DNA from 2 places in the Ectopseudomonas hydrolytica genome. Region 2 is predicted to be linked to the other one. Evidence: predicted binding sites of a transcription regulator. Region 2 holds the regulator's gene; the other holds the start of a gene.
The links. Region 2 encodes FliA, which starts transcription of late flagellar genes. Its sites were predicted from a motif close to CTAAAGTTTNNNNNNNNNNNGCCGNTAA; they were not measured.
Positions count from the first base shown of each region.

Region 1: a site for FliA is predicted at 2,400-2,427, ahead of L1F06_RS03360 (methyl-accepting chemotaxis protein). Genes of this name have one in related genera too.

Region 1 covers NZ_CP099397.1:730,299-735,439, forward strand. Annotated here, with positions in the region: gene L1F06_RS03350 (ATP phosphoribosyltransferase regulatory subunit) at 1-897, shown strand, start outside; gene L1F06_RS03355 (adenylosuccinate synthase) at 954-2,249, shown strand; gene L1F06_RS03360 (methyl-accepting chemotaxis protein) at 2,458-4,392, shown strand; tRNA gene L1F06_RS03365 (tRNA-Leu) at 4,504-4,590, opposite strand; tRNA gene L1F06_RS03370 (tRNA-Leu) at 4,673-4,759, opposite strand; gene rnr (ribonuclease R) at 4,968-5,141, shown strand, end outside.
Region 2 covers NZ_CP099397.1:3,200,265-3,205,405, reverse strand. Annotated here, with positions in the region: gene flhA (flagellar biosynthesis protein FlhA) at 1-66, shown strand, start outside; gene flhF (flagellar biosynthesis GTPase FlhF) at 78-1,391, shown strand; gene fleN (flagellar synthesis regulator FleN) at 1,482-2,312, shown strand; gene fliA (RNA polymerase sigma factor FliA) at 2,309-3,055, shown strand; gene L1F06_RS14885 (chemotaxis response regulator CheY) at 3,133-3,507, shown strand; gene L1F06_RS14880 (protein phosphatase CheZ) at 3,527-4,315, shown strand; gene L1F06_RS14875 (chemotaxis protein CheA) at 4,328-5,141, shown strand, end outside.

The DNA.
Region 1 (5,141 bases), 2.5 Mb from region 2:
CGCGAAGGGCCGAACCGCCTGTGCTACGCCGGCAGCGTGCTGCATGCCCAGCCGCGTGCACTGACCACTTCGCGCAGCCCGATCCAGCTCGGCGCCGAGCTATACGGCGACGCCAGCCCGGCCAGTGACATCGAGGTGATCAGCCTGCTGGTCGAGACCCTGGAGCTGGCCGCGGTACCGGACGTGCACATGGACCTCGGTCATGTCGGCATCTACCGTGGCCTGGCGCGGGCCGCCGGGCTGTCCGGCGAGGTCGAACAGCAGCTGTTCGATGCGCTGCAGCGCAAGGCCATGGACGAGATCGAGGCGCTGACTGCGGCGTTGCCGGCCGGGCTGGGCAACATGCTGCGCTCGCTGGCCGAGCTGTGCGGCGGTCGTGAAGTGCTGGATCTGGCTCAGGCCGCGCTGGTCGAGGCGCCGGATGCGGTGCACGCCGCGCTCGATGAGCTGGTGGCCATCGCCGATGCGCTGGAGCTGCGTTACCCCGAGCTGCCGCTGTATTTCGACCTGGGCGAGCTGCGCGGCTACAACTATCACACCGGTGTGGTATTCGCCGCGTTCGTCCCGGGCGAGGGCGGTGCCATCGCTCAGGGCGGTCGTTACGACGATACCGGCGCGGTATTCGGCCGGGCGCGCCCGGCAACCGGTTTCTCCACCGACCTGAAGACCCTGGTGACGCTGGGCGACATGCGCCTGGACGAGGCGGTCCGCGGCGTGTGGGCGCCGGACAATCATGATCTCTATCTGTGGCAGGCCGTGCGTCGCCTGCGCAGTGAGGGTGAGCGCGTGGTACAGGCGCTGCCCGGACAGAGCGAGGCGGATGCGCGCGAAGCAGGCTGTGACCGTCTGCTGGCCCTGCGCGATGGACGTTGGCAGGTGGCGCCCCTGGCGTCCTGAATTCATTTTCGCCGGCCCGCGGCCGGCATCGAAGCTTGCGCGAAGAGGACAAGTTTATGGGTAAGAATGTCGTCGTCCTGGGCACCCAGTGGGGTGATGAGGGCAAGGGCAAGATCGTCGACCTGCTCACCGAGCAGGCCGCTGCCGTAGTGCGTTATCAGGGTGGCCACAACGCCGGCCACACCCTGGTGATCGACGGTGAAAAGACCGTGCTGCACCTGATTCCGTCCGGCATCCTGCGTGAGGGTGTCGAGTGCCTGATCGGCAACGGCGTGGTCGTCGCGCCCGACGCCCTGCTGCGCGAGATCACCAAGCTGGAAGAGAAGGGCGTGCCGGTGCGTCAGCGCCTGCGCATCAGCCCTGCCTGCCCGCTGATCCTGTCCTACCACGTGGCGCTGGACCAGGCGCGCGAGAAGGCCCGTGGCGATGCCAAGATCGGCACCACCGGCCGTGGTATCGGCCCGGCCTACGAAGACAAGGTCGCGCGTCGCGGCCTGCGCGTCGGTGACCTGTTCCACCGCGAGCGTTTTGCCGCCAAGCTCGGCGAGCTGCTGGACTATCACAACTTCCAGCTGGTCAACTTCTACAAGGAACCGGCCATCGACTTCCAGAAGACTCTGGACGAGTGCATGGAGTACGCCGAGCTGCTCAAGCCGATGATGGCCGATGTCACTGCCGTGCTGCATGACCTGCGTCGTGAAGGCAAGGACATCATGTTCGAAGGCGCCCAGGGCTCGCTGCTGGACATCGACCATGGCACCTACCCCTACGTCACCAGCTCCAACACCACTGCCGGCGGTATCGCCACCGGTTCGGGTTTCGGTCCGCTGTACCTGAACTACATCCTCGGTATCACCAAGGCCTACACCACCCGCGTCGGCTCCGGCCCGTTCCCCACCGAGCTGTTCGATGACGTCGGCGCCTTCCTGGCCAAGCGTGGTCACGAGTTCGGTGCCACCACCGGTCGTGCCCGTCGTTGTGGCTGGTTCGATGCCGTGATCCTGCGTCGCGCCATCGAGATCAACAGCATCTCCGGCCTGTGCCTGACCAAGCTGGATGTACTCGACGGCCTGGAAACCATCCGCATTTGCACCGGTTACAAGGACGCCAACGGCCAGGTGCTGGTCGATGCGCCGACCGATGCCGACAGCTACCTCGGTCTGCAGCCGGTGTACGAGGAAATGCCGGGCTGGAGCGAGTCCACCCTGGGCGCCAAGACCCTGGAAGACCTGCCGGCGGCGGCTCGCGCCTACATCAAGCGCGTGGAAGAGCTGGTCGGTGCGCCGATCGACATCATCTCCACCGGCCCGGACCGCAACGAGACCATCGTGCTGCGTCATCCGTTTGCCTGATCGCCACCGTGCTGAAAAGCCGCCTTCGGGCGGCTTTTTTGTGGCCTGCGCTTGGCGGAGCCAGGAGAGCCGTTTGCATCCATGCTGCGGATTGCTCGTTTGGCTGATCGCTGTTTTTCGCCTCGGCGTTGGGCATGCGCCTTGCTTGTGCTCAATAAATCCCGGAAGTCGCCGTTATAGCTGTTACGGTCGTTGAGGAGTGTTCCCAGTGTTCGCCATCGTTTCCATGCTGCGCAGCCGTCTGCTGCGCCCGGTGTTCGTTGCCCTTGGTCTGGCCATGTTGGTGCAGGTCGGCCTGGCCGTATGGCTGATGCGCGCCTCGGTCGATGGCATGGTCGAGGATCTGGCGCAGCGCCTGGGTGGTGAAAGTCGCCGTCTGGGTGAGGAGCTGGGCGCTGCCGAGCGTGAGATGAGTCAGGGATTGTCCGCGCTGGCCAGCAGCACGCGCTCGCGACTGGGCGAGGGGCTTTCCAGCCAGCTGAAGAGTGAGCAGGCGCAATTGCGCGTGGTGCTCGAAGGCAATCTCAAGCAATCCGGCCAGGCCCTGGCGCAACTGCTCGCCGGTGTTGCGCCCAAGTCCATCTGGGATCTCGATATCCCGGCGCTCACCGCCCTGACTCGTATCGCCCAGCAGGATCCGGCGGTGCTCTTCGCCATCATCTATGACGCCGAGGGCAAGCGTCTGACGCGCAATTTCAATCGCAGCAGCGCGCAGGTACGTGAGCTGATCGCGGCCGGGGAGGGGGATTCGCCACTCGACAAACTGGTCGATGCCGCCTCGCGCAGTCCGCGGGTCTATCTGGTCGAGGCCGACATCAACCCCATGGGGGCGCAAATCGGCAAGGTGCAGATGGGCCTTTCCCTGGATGTGGTCGAGCGCGAGCTGGCGGCGCTGGACGGGCGCTTCGGGGCCTTGGTCAATGGCGCGGGCGAGTTGGTGGACAGCAGTCTGGCCGGCGCTTCCGAGGAGGCGACGCGGGCGCTGCGTGAGCGCCTGCAGTCGGCCGAGCGCTACACCCAGGAAATGGCACGCAATGGCGGTGAGTCGGTGCGCGTGGCGGCCGATTCGCTGCGCTGGAACATCGCCCTGGGGTTGCTGCTGGTCGGTGCGTTGGCGCTGGTAGCGGTGGCCCTGGTGCTGGGTTGGCGCGTGCTCAGTCGCCTGCGCCTGCTCAGTGCGGCGCTCAACGACCTGGCGGCGGGTGAGGGTGATCTGACCCGGCGCGTGAGTATCGACAGCCAGGACGAAGTGGGCGAGATGGCCGATGCGGTCAATCGCTTCATCGCCAAGCTGCAGCCGATCGTGCGTGAGTCCGGTGAGGTGGCGCTGCGCACCAGTGAGCAGATTCGCAGCCTGACCCAGCGCGGTGTGGCGGCCGAGGCGGCTGCTGGGCGCCAGCGTGACGAGGTGGCCGGCAGTCTGCAGGCGCTGGAGCAGATGGCCGACGAGGCGCAGGCGGAAAGCCAGGCCATGCAGGAGGCGCTGCAGCGTGTCGATACCATTCGCCAGGCGGCGCACGAGAATGCGGTCATCGCCCAGCGCCTGTCGGCTCTGATCGAGGGGCTGGTGGCGCGAGTGGCGGACGGCTCGGCGGTGATCGAGCGGCTGGCCAAGCAGAGCGAGCAGATCGAAGTGGTGCTGACGGTGATCCAGTCGATTGCCGAGCAGACCAACCTGCTCGCGCTCAATGCCGCCATCGAGGCGGCGCGCGCCGGCGAGAGCGGTCGTGGTTTCGCCGTGGTGGCTGATGAGGTTCGAGCCTTGGCGAGCAAGACCCAGCAATCGACCGGGGATATCCAGACCCATATTGCGGCATTGCAGCGTGGCGCGCAGGAGGCCGTGGCGGCCATCGCCCAGGCCGGTGCGCAGGGCAGTGAGGGGCTGGAGGTGCTGCGCGACAGTGCGCGCCTGCAGCAGTCGGTGCAGCTATCGGTGGACGAGGTGCATGGCGCAATCAACGCCGCGACTCAGGCCGCGGCGCATCAGGCCGAGGGCGCGGGAGCGGTGCGCGGGCGTGTGGAGATCATCCATGCCGAAGCGCAGCATGCCGCCGAAGCGGTGGCGGCGATTGCCGGCAATGCGCGGGCCCTGGACGAGCTGGCGGCGCAACTCAAGGCCAGTCTGGGGCAGTTCCGGGTGTAGGGTGCGCCGTGCGCACCTCGCTGGCCTGCTGCTGAGCTCATGGTGCGCACGGCGCACCGGCGTTTTGCAGGCAATAAAAAACCGAGTCATCTGACTCGGTTTTTTGAAATTTGGTGCCCAGGAGAAGACTCGAACTTCCACGGTGTTGCCACCACTGATACCTGAAACCAGCGCGTCTACCAATTCCGCCACCTGGGCACACTGCAATGTTCGTCGTTGCCGACACGGAGCGTTGCATCCGTTATTTGCAAAGCGGGTTATCAAGCCACTTCACGAAATTTGGTGCCCAGGAGAAGACTCGAACTTCCACGGTGTTGCCACCACTGATACCTGAAACCAGCGCGTCTACCAATTCCGCCACCTGGGCACTGAAAACGATGAATCATCATCGGCTTCGTGTTACAACGTCTGCTCGACGCTGTGGGCGCGAACTATACGGGCGGGCATTTACCTTGTAAACCCCTGACCCCAAAAAAATTATTGTCACGGGAAAAGCTGCCGCGAATGCCTTTTTCGCGCTTCAATAGACGTATGGCATACAACCTTTATACATAAGCATAGGTAATCCCTTTTACATGGCCGATTGGCAATCCCTCGATCCCGAGGCCGCCCGCGAGGCGGAAAAATACGACAACCCCATCCCTAGCCGCGAACTGATTCTGGCCCACCTGGCCGAACGGGGTTCGCCCGCCAGCCGCGAGCAGCTGGTCGAGGAATTCGGCCTCGACACCGAGGACCAGCTCGAGGCG
Region 2 (5,141 bases):
CTGGCCTACCAGGAAATTCCGGACAACAAGCAGGTCACCATAGTCGCTACGGTTGGCCAGAACTGAGGTAAAGGGTCATGCAGGTCAAACGCTTCTTCGCCGCCGATATGCGGACCGCCATGAAACTGGTGCGAGACGAGCTGGGCGCCGACGCCGCGATCATCGGCAACCGCCGCGTGGCTGGCGGTGTCGAGCTGACCGCTGCGCTGGACTACCAGGTGGCGCCGGCGCCGGTACGCCCGAACCCGGCGTTGGAAGCCGAGCTGCGCAAGACCCAGGCGCGCATCGCCAGTGCCCAGGCGGAGCTGGCCACGCGTGCCGAGCAGGACGCCGGCAAGGACCGCCAGTTGTTCGCCAACGAATCGCTGCTGGCGCCCGAGCTGCCTGCCACGCCGGTCAAACCGCAGCGCGCGGCCGAGTCGGCTCCTGCCGCGGCCCCGGCGGTCGATCCGCGCGCGCTGGAAGCCATGCGCTTCGAGCTGCACGGCCTGCGCGAGCTGATTGAGGTTCAGCTGGGGTCGATCGCCTGGGGCCAGTTGCAGACGCGTCGTCCGCAGCAGGCCAATCTGTGGCGTCGCCTGCAGCGCATGGGCCTGTCTGCCGAACTGTCGCAGGCACTGCTGAGCAAGGTCGCGGGTGTGGCCGAGCCGCGTCAGGCCTGGCGCATGCTGCTGGCGCACCTGGCGCATGCGATCAAGACGCCCAAGGTCGAGCCGCTGGAGGAGGGCGGGGTGATCGCCCTGGTCGGTCCGGCCGGCATGGGCAAGACCACCACCCTGGCCAAGCTGGCGGCGCGCTACGTGCTTAAGTACGGCGCGCAGCAGGTCGCTCTGGTGAGCATGGACAGCTTCCGTATCGGTGCCCAGGAGCAGCTCAAGACATTGGGGCGTATTCTGGGTGTATCGGTGACCCAGATCGATCCCGGTCAGTCCCTGCTGCAGGCGCTGACGCCGCTGGCCAAGAAGCGCGTGGTGCTGGTCGATACCGCCGGTCTGCCGGGTAACGATCCGGCGCTGCGCCTGCAGCTGGAAAGCCTGGCCTCGGCGCGGATCAAGGCGAAGAATTATTTGGTCCTGGCTGCAACAAGTCAGAGCCAAGTGCTCAAGGCGGCCTACCATAGTTACAAGCGTTGTGGCCTTTCTGGCTGCATACTGACGAAGCTGGACGAGGCCGCGAGCCTGGGTGAGGTTTTGGGTCTGGCTATAGGCCAGCATCTGCCGGTAGCCTATGTCACGGACGGACCGCGGATCCCGGATGATCTGCAGGTGCCGCGTAGTCACCAGCTGGTCAGCCGCGCCGTAGGCCTGCAGACCGCCGAGCCGCCGAGCGAGGATGCCATGGCGCAGATGTTCGCCGGGCTGTACCACAGCCCCGCGCAGCGTGCCGGCTGAAACGGCGAGAATGTAGCACCCTCCCGCGTCATGACGCGGGAGTAAACGGCCACGAGGCCAGGTCGAAGTTAGACAAGGTGTAGAAAGAACATGGGTATGCATCCCGTACAGGTGATTGCGGTGACCGGCGGCAAGGGTGGCGTCGGCAAGACCAATGTGTCGGTGAATCTGTCCATGGCCCTGGCCGATCTCGGCCGTCGGGTGATGTTGATGGATGCCGACCTGGGGTTGGCGAATGTCGACGTTTTGCTGGGGCTGACGCCCAAGCGCACCCTGGCCGACGTGATTGCCGGTGAATGCGATCTGCGCGACGTGCTGCTGCAGGGACCGGGCGGTATCCGCATCGTCCCGGCGGCCTCCGGCACGCAGGCGATGGTCAATCTCTCGCCGATGCAGCATGCCGGCCTGATTCAAGCCTTCAGCGACATCAGCGAGAACCTCGACGTGCTGGTGATCGACACCGCTGCCGGCATCGGCGATGCGGTGGTCAGCTTCGTTCGCGCCGCCCAGGAGATCCTCGTGGTGGTGTGTGACGAGCCGACTTCCATCACCGACGCCTACGCGCTGATCAAGCTGCTCAACCGCGATCACGGCATCAGTCGCTTCCGCGTTCTGGCCAATATGGCCCATAGCCCGCAGGAAGGGCGCAATCTCTTTGCTAAGCTGACCAAGGTGACGGATCGTTTCCTCGATGTCGCCCTGCAGTATGTCGGCGCCGTACCCTACGATGAGTGCGTGCGCAAGGCCGTGCAGAAGCAGCGCGCCGTCTATGAAGCCTTCCCTCGTTCCAAGTGCGCTCTGGCGTTCAAGGCGATAGCTCAGAAGGTCGATACCTGGCCCTTGCCGGCCAACCCCCGTGGCCATCTGGAATTTTTCGTCGAGCGTCTGGTGCAGCAACCGACCGCAGACTCGGCCGTATGACAGCAGCCTCTGGACTTCGTATGTACAACAAGGCGCAGGCGCAGGACTCCCAGCACCAGCTGATCGAACGCTATGCCCCTCTGGTCAAGCGCATTGCTTATCACCTGCTGGCCCGTTTACCGGCCAGCGTGCAAGTCGACGATCTCATTCAGGCCGGCATGATCGGCCTGCTGGAAGCGTCGCGCAAATACGACTCCGGCAAGGGGGCGAGTTTCGAAACCTTCGCCGGTATCCGCATCCGCGGTGCCATGCTCGACGAGGTACGCAAGGGCGACTGGGCCCCGCGTTCGGTGCACCGCAACAGCCGCATGGTCAGCGATGCCATTCGTGTCGTTGAAGCAAGAACCGGGCGAGACGCTAAAGATCACGAGGTTGCGGCCGAACTCCAATTGAGTCTCGAGGATTACTACGGCATCCTTGGCGACACTTTGGGCAGCCGTTTGTTCAGCTTCGACGACCTGTTGCAGGACGGCGAGCATGGCGGTTTGCACGAAGACGCCGGGCACACCCACCTCGAACCTTCGCGGGACCTCGAAGACGAACGCTTCCAGGCGGCCTTGGCCGATGCCATCGCCGGTTTGCCGGAGCGCGAACGTCTCGTGCTGGCGCTGTATTACGATGAAGAACTGAACTTGAAGGAAATCGGCGAAGTGCTGGGGGTCAGCGAGTCGCGCGTCAGCCAGTTGCATAGCCAGTGCGCAGCGCGGTTGCGCTCGCGGCTCGGCGAGTGGCGCGCCAGCTGAGTCGGTTTCACGATTAAAGGGCGTCATTGCGTGTGCAATGCGTTTGGGACTGTACGGAGGTCGACTTGGACAAGAACATGAAAATCCTCATCGTTGACGATTTCTCGACGATGCGACGGATCATCAAGAACCTCTTGCGGGACTTGGGCTTCACCAACACCGCCGAGGCCGACGATGGCACTTCGGCACTGCCCATGCTGCAGAGCGGCAGCTTCGACTTTCTGGTGACCGACTGGAACATGCCCGGCATGACCGGCATCGACCTGCTGCGCGCGGTGCGCGCCGACGAGCGCCTCAAGCACCTGCCGGTGTTGATGGTTACCGCCGAAGCCAAACGTGACCAGATCATCGAAGCGGCACAGGCCGGCGTGAACGGCTATGTGGTCAAGCCCTTCACCGCCCAGGTGCTGAAGGAAAAGATCGAGAAGATCTTCGAGCGGGTAAACGGCTGATGTCAGCCGCGAGGGTGCTATGGAACACGATGACTCCACGCTGGGTGACCTCGAGTCGACCCTGAAAAGCAACGCCCGCGAGCTGGTCGATAGCCTGGAACAAGGCAACTTCGGCGCTGCGGTGCAACTGATCAACGAGCTCAACAAGGTCCGCGATCGCGGCCTGTACCACGAGGTCGGCAAGCTGACCCGGGAGCTGCACAACGCCATCGTCAATTTCCAGCTCGACCCGCGCATGCCGCATGCCCAGGAGCTGTCGCAGATCGCCGATGCCACCGAGCGCCTGAACTATGTCGTGACCATGACCGAGAAGGCCGCCAACCGCACCATGGATCTGGTGGAGCAGAGCGCGCCGCTGGTCAACGACCTCAGTGACGAGGCGCAGAGCCTGAGCGCGGAGTGGGGCCGTTTCATGCGCCGCGAGATGGGCGCCGAGGGCTTTCGCGAGCTGGCCAAGCGTATCGAGTTGTTTCTCGCTCGCAGCGAGCGTGACAGCAACAAGCTGTCCGCTCATCTCAACGACATCTTGCTGGCGCAGGACTACCAGGACCTGACCGGCCAGGTGATCAAGCGCGTCACCCAGTTGGTGACCGAGGTGGAAAGCAACCTGCTCAAGCTGGTGCTCATGGCCAGTCAGGTCGACCGTTTTGCCGGTATTCAGCACGACCATGAAGTGCTGCGCGCCGAACAGGAAAAATTAAAAGAGCCATCCCGGGGTGAAGGTCCGCAGATTCATGCCGATAAGCGTGATGACGTCGCCTCCAGTCAGGACGATGTCGACGACCTGCTGTCCAGTCTTGGATTCTAAGGAGCACCCCCTATGAGCTTCGGCGCCGATGAAGAGATCCTCCAGGATTTCCTGGTAGAGGCCGGCGAGATTCTCGAACAGTTGTCCGAACAGCTCGTGGAGCTGGAAAGCCGACCGGACGACATGAACCTGCTCAACGCCATCTTCCGCGGTTTCCATACCGTCAAGGGCGGGGCGGGTTTCCTCCAGCTCAACGAGCTGGTGGAGTGCTGCCATATCGCCGAGAACGTCTTCGACATCCTGCGCAAGGGTGAGCGTCGCGTCGACTCGGAATTGATGGACGTGGTGCTCGAAGCTCTGGATGCCGTCAACGGCATGTTCGGCGAGGTGCGCGAGCGGCGCGAACCGACTCCGGCCACGCCGGAACTGCTGGCGGCACTGTCGCGTCTGGCCGAGCCCGCTGGTGCCGAGGCGGCTGCCCCCGCACAGGAGCCGGAAGCGGAGCCGGAACCCGCTCCGGTTTCCGCGCCTGCCGCCTCCGGCGACATCACCGACAGCGAGTTCGAGCAACTGCTCGATGCGCTGGGCGATGCGCCCGCTGCTGCCCATGGCGCCGAAAGCAGCGCCGCCAGCGACGAAATCACCGACGACGAATTCGAATCCCTGCTCGATCAGCTGCACGGCAAGGGCCAGTTCTCCGGCACGGTTGAAACCGCCGCCGATACCGCCGTGGCGACGGCGTCTGCCGCTTCCGCCGCCAGCGACGAAATCACCGACGACGAATTTGAAGCCCTGCTCGATCAGTTGCACGGCAAGGGCCAGTTTTCCGCGGCAGCCGAGGCAGCCGCTCCCGCCGCTGCCGTAGCCGGTGCTGCGGCAGCGGCCG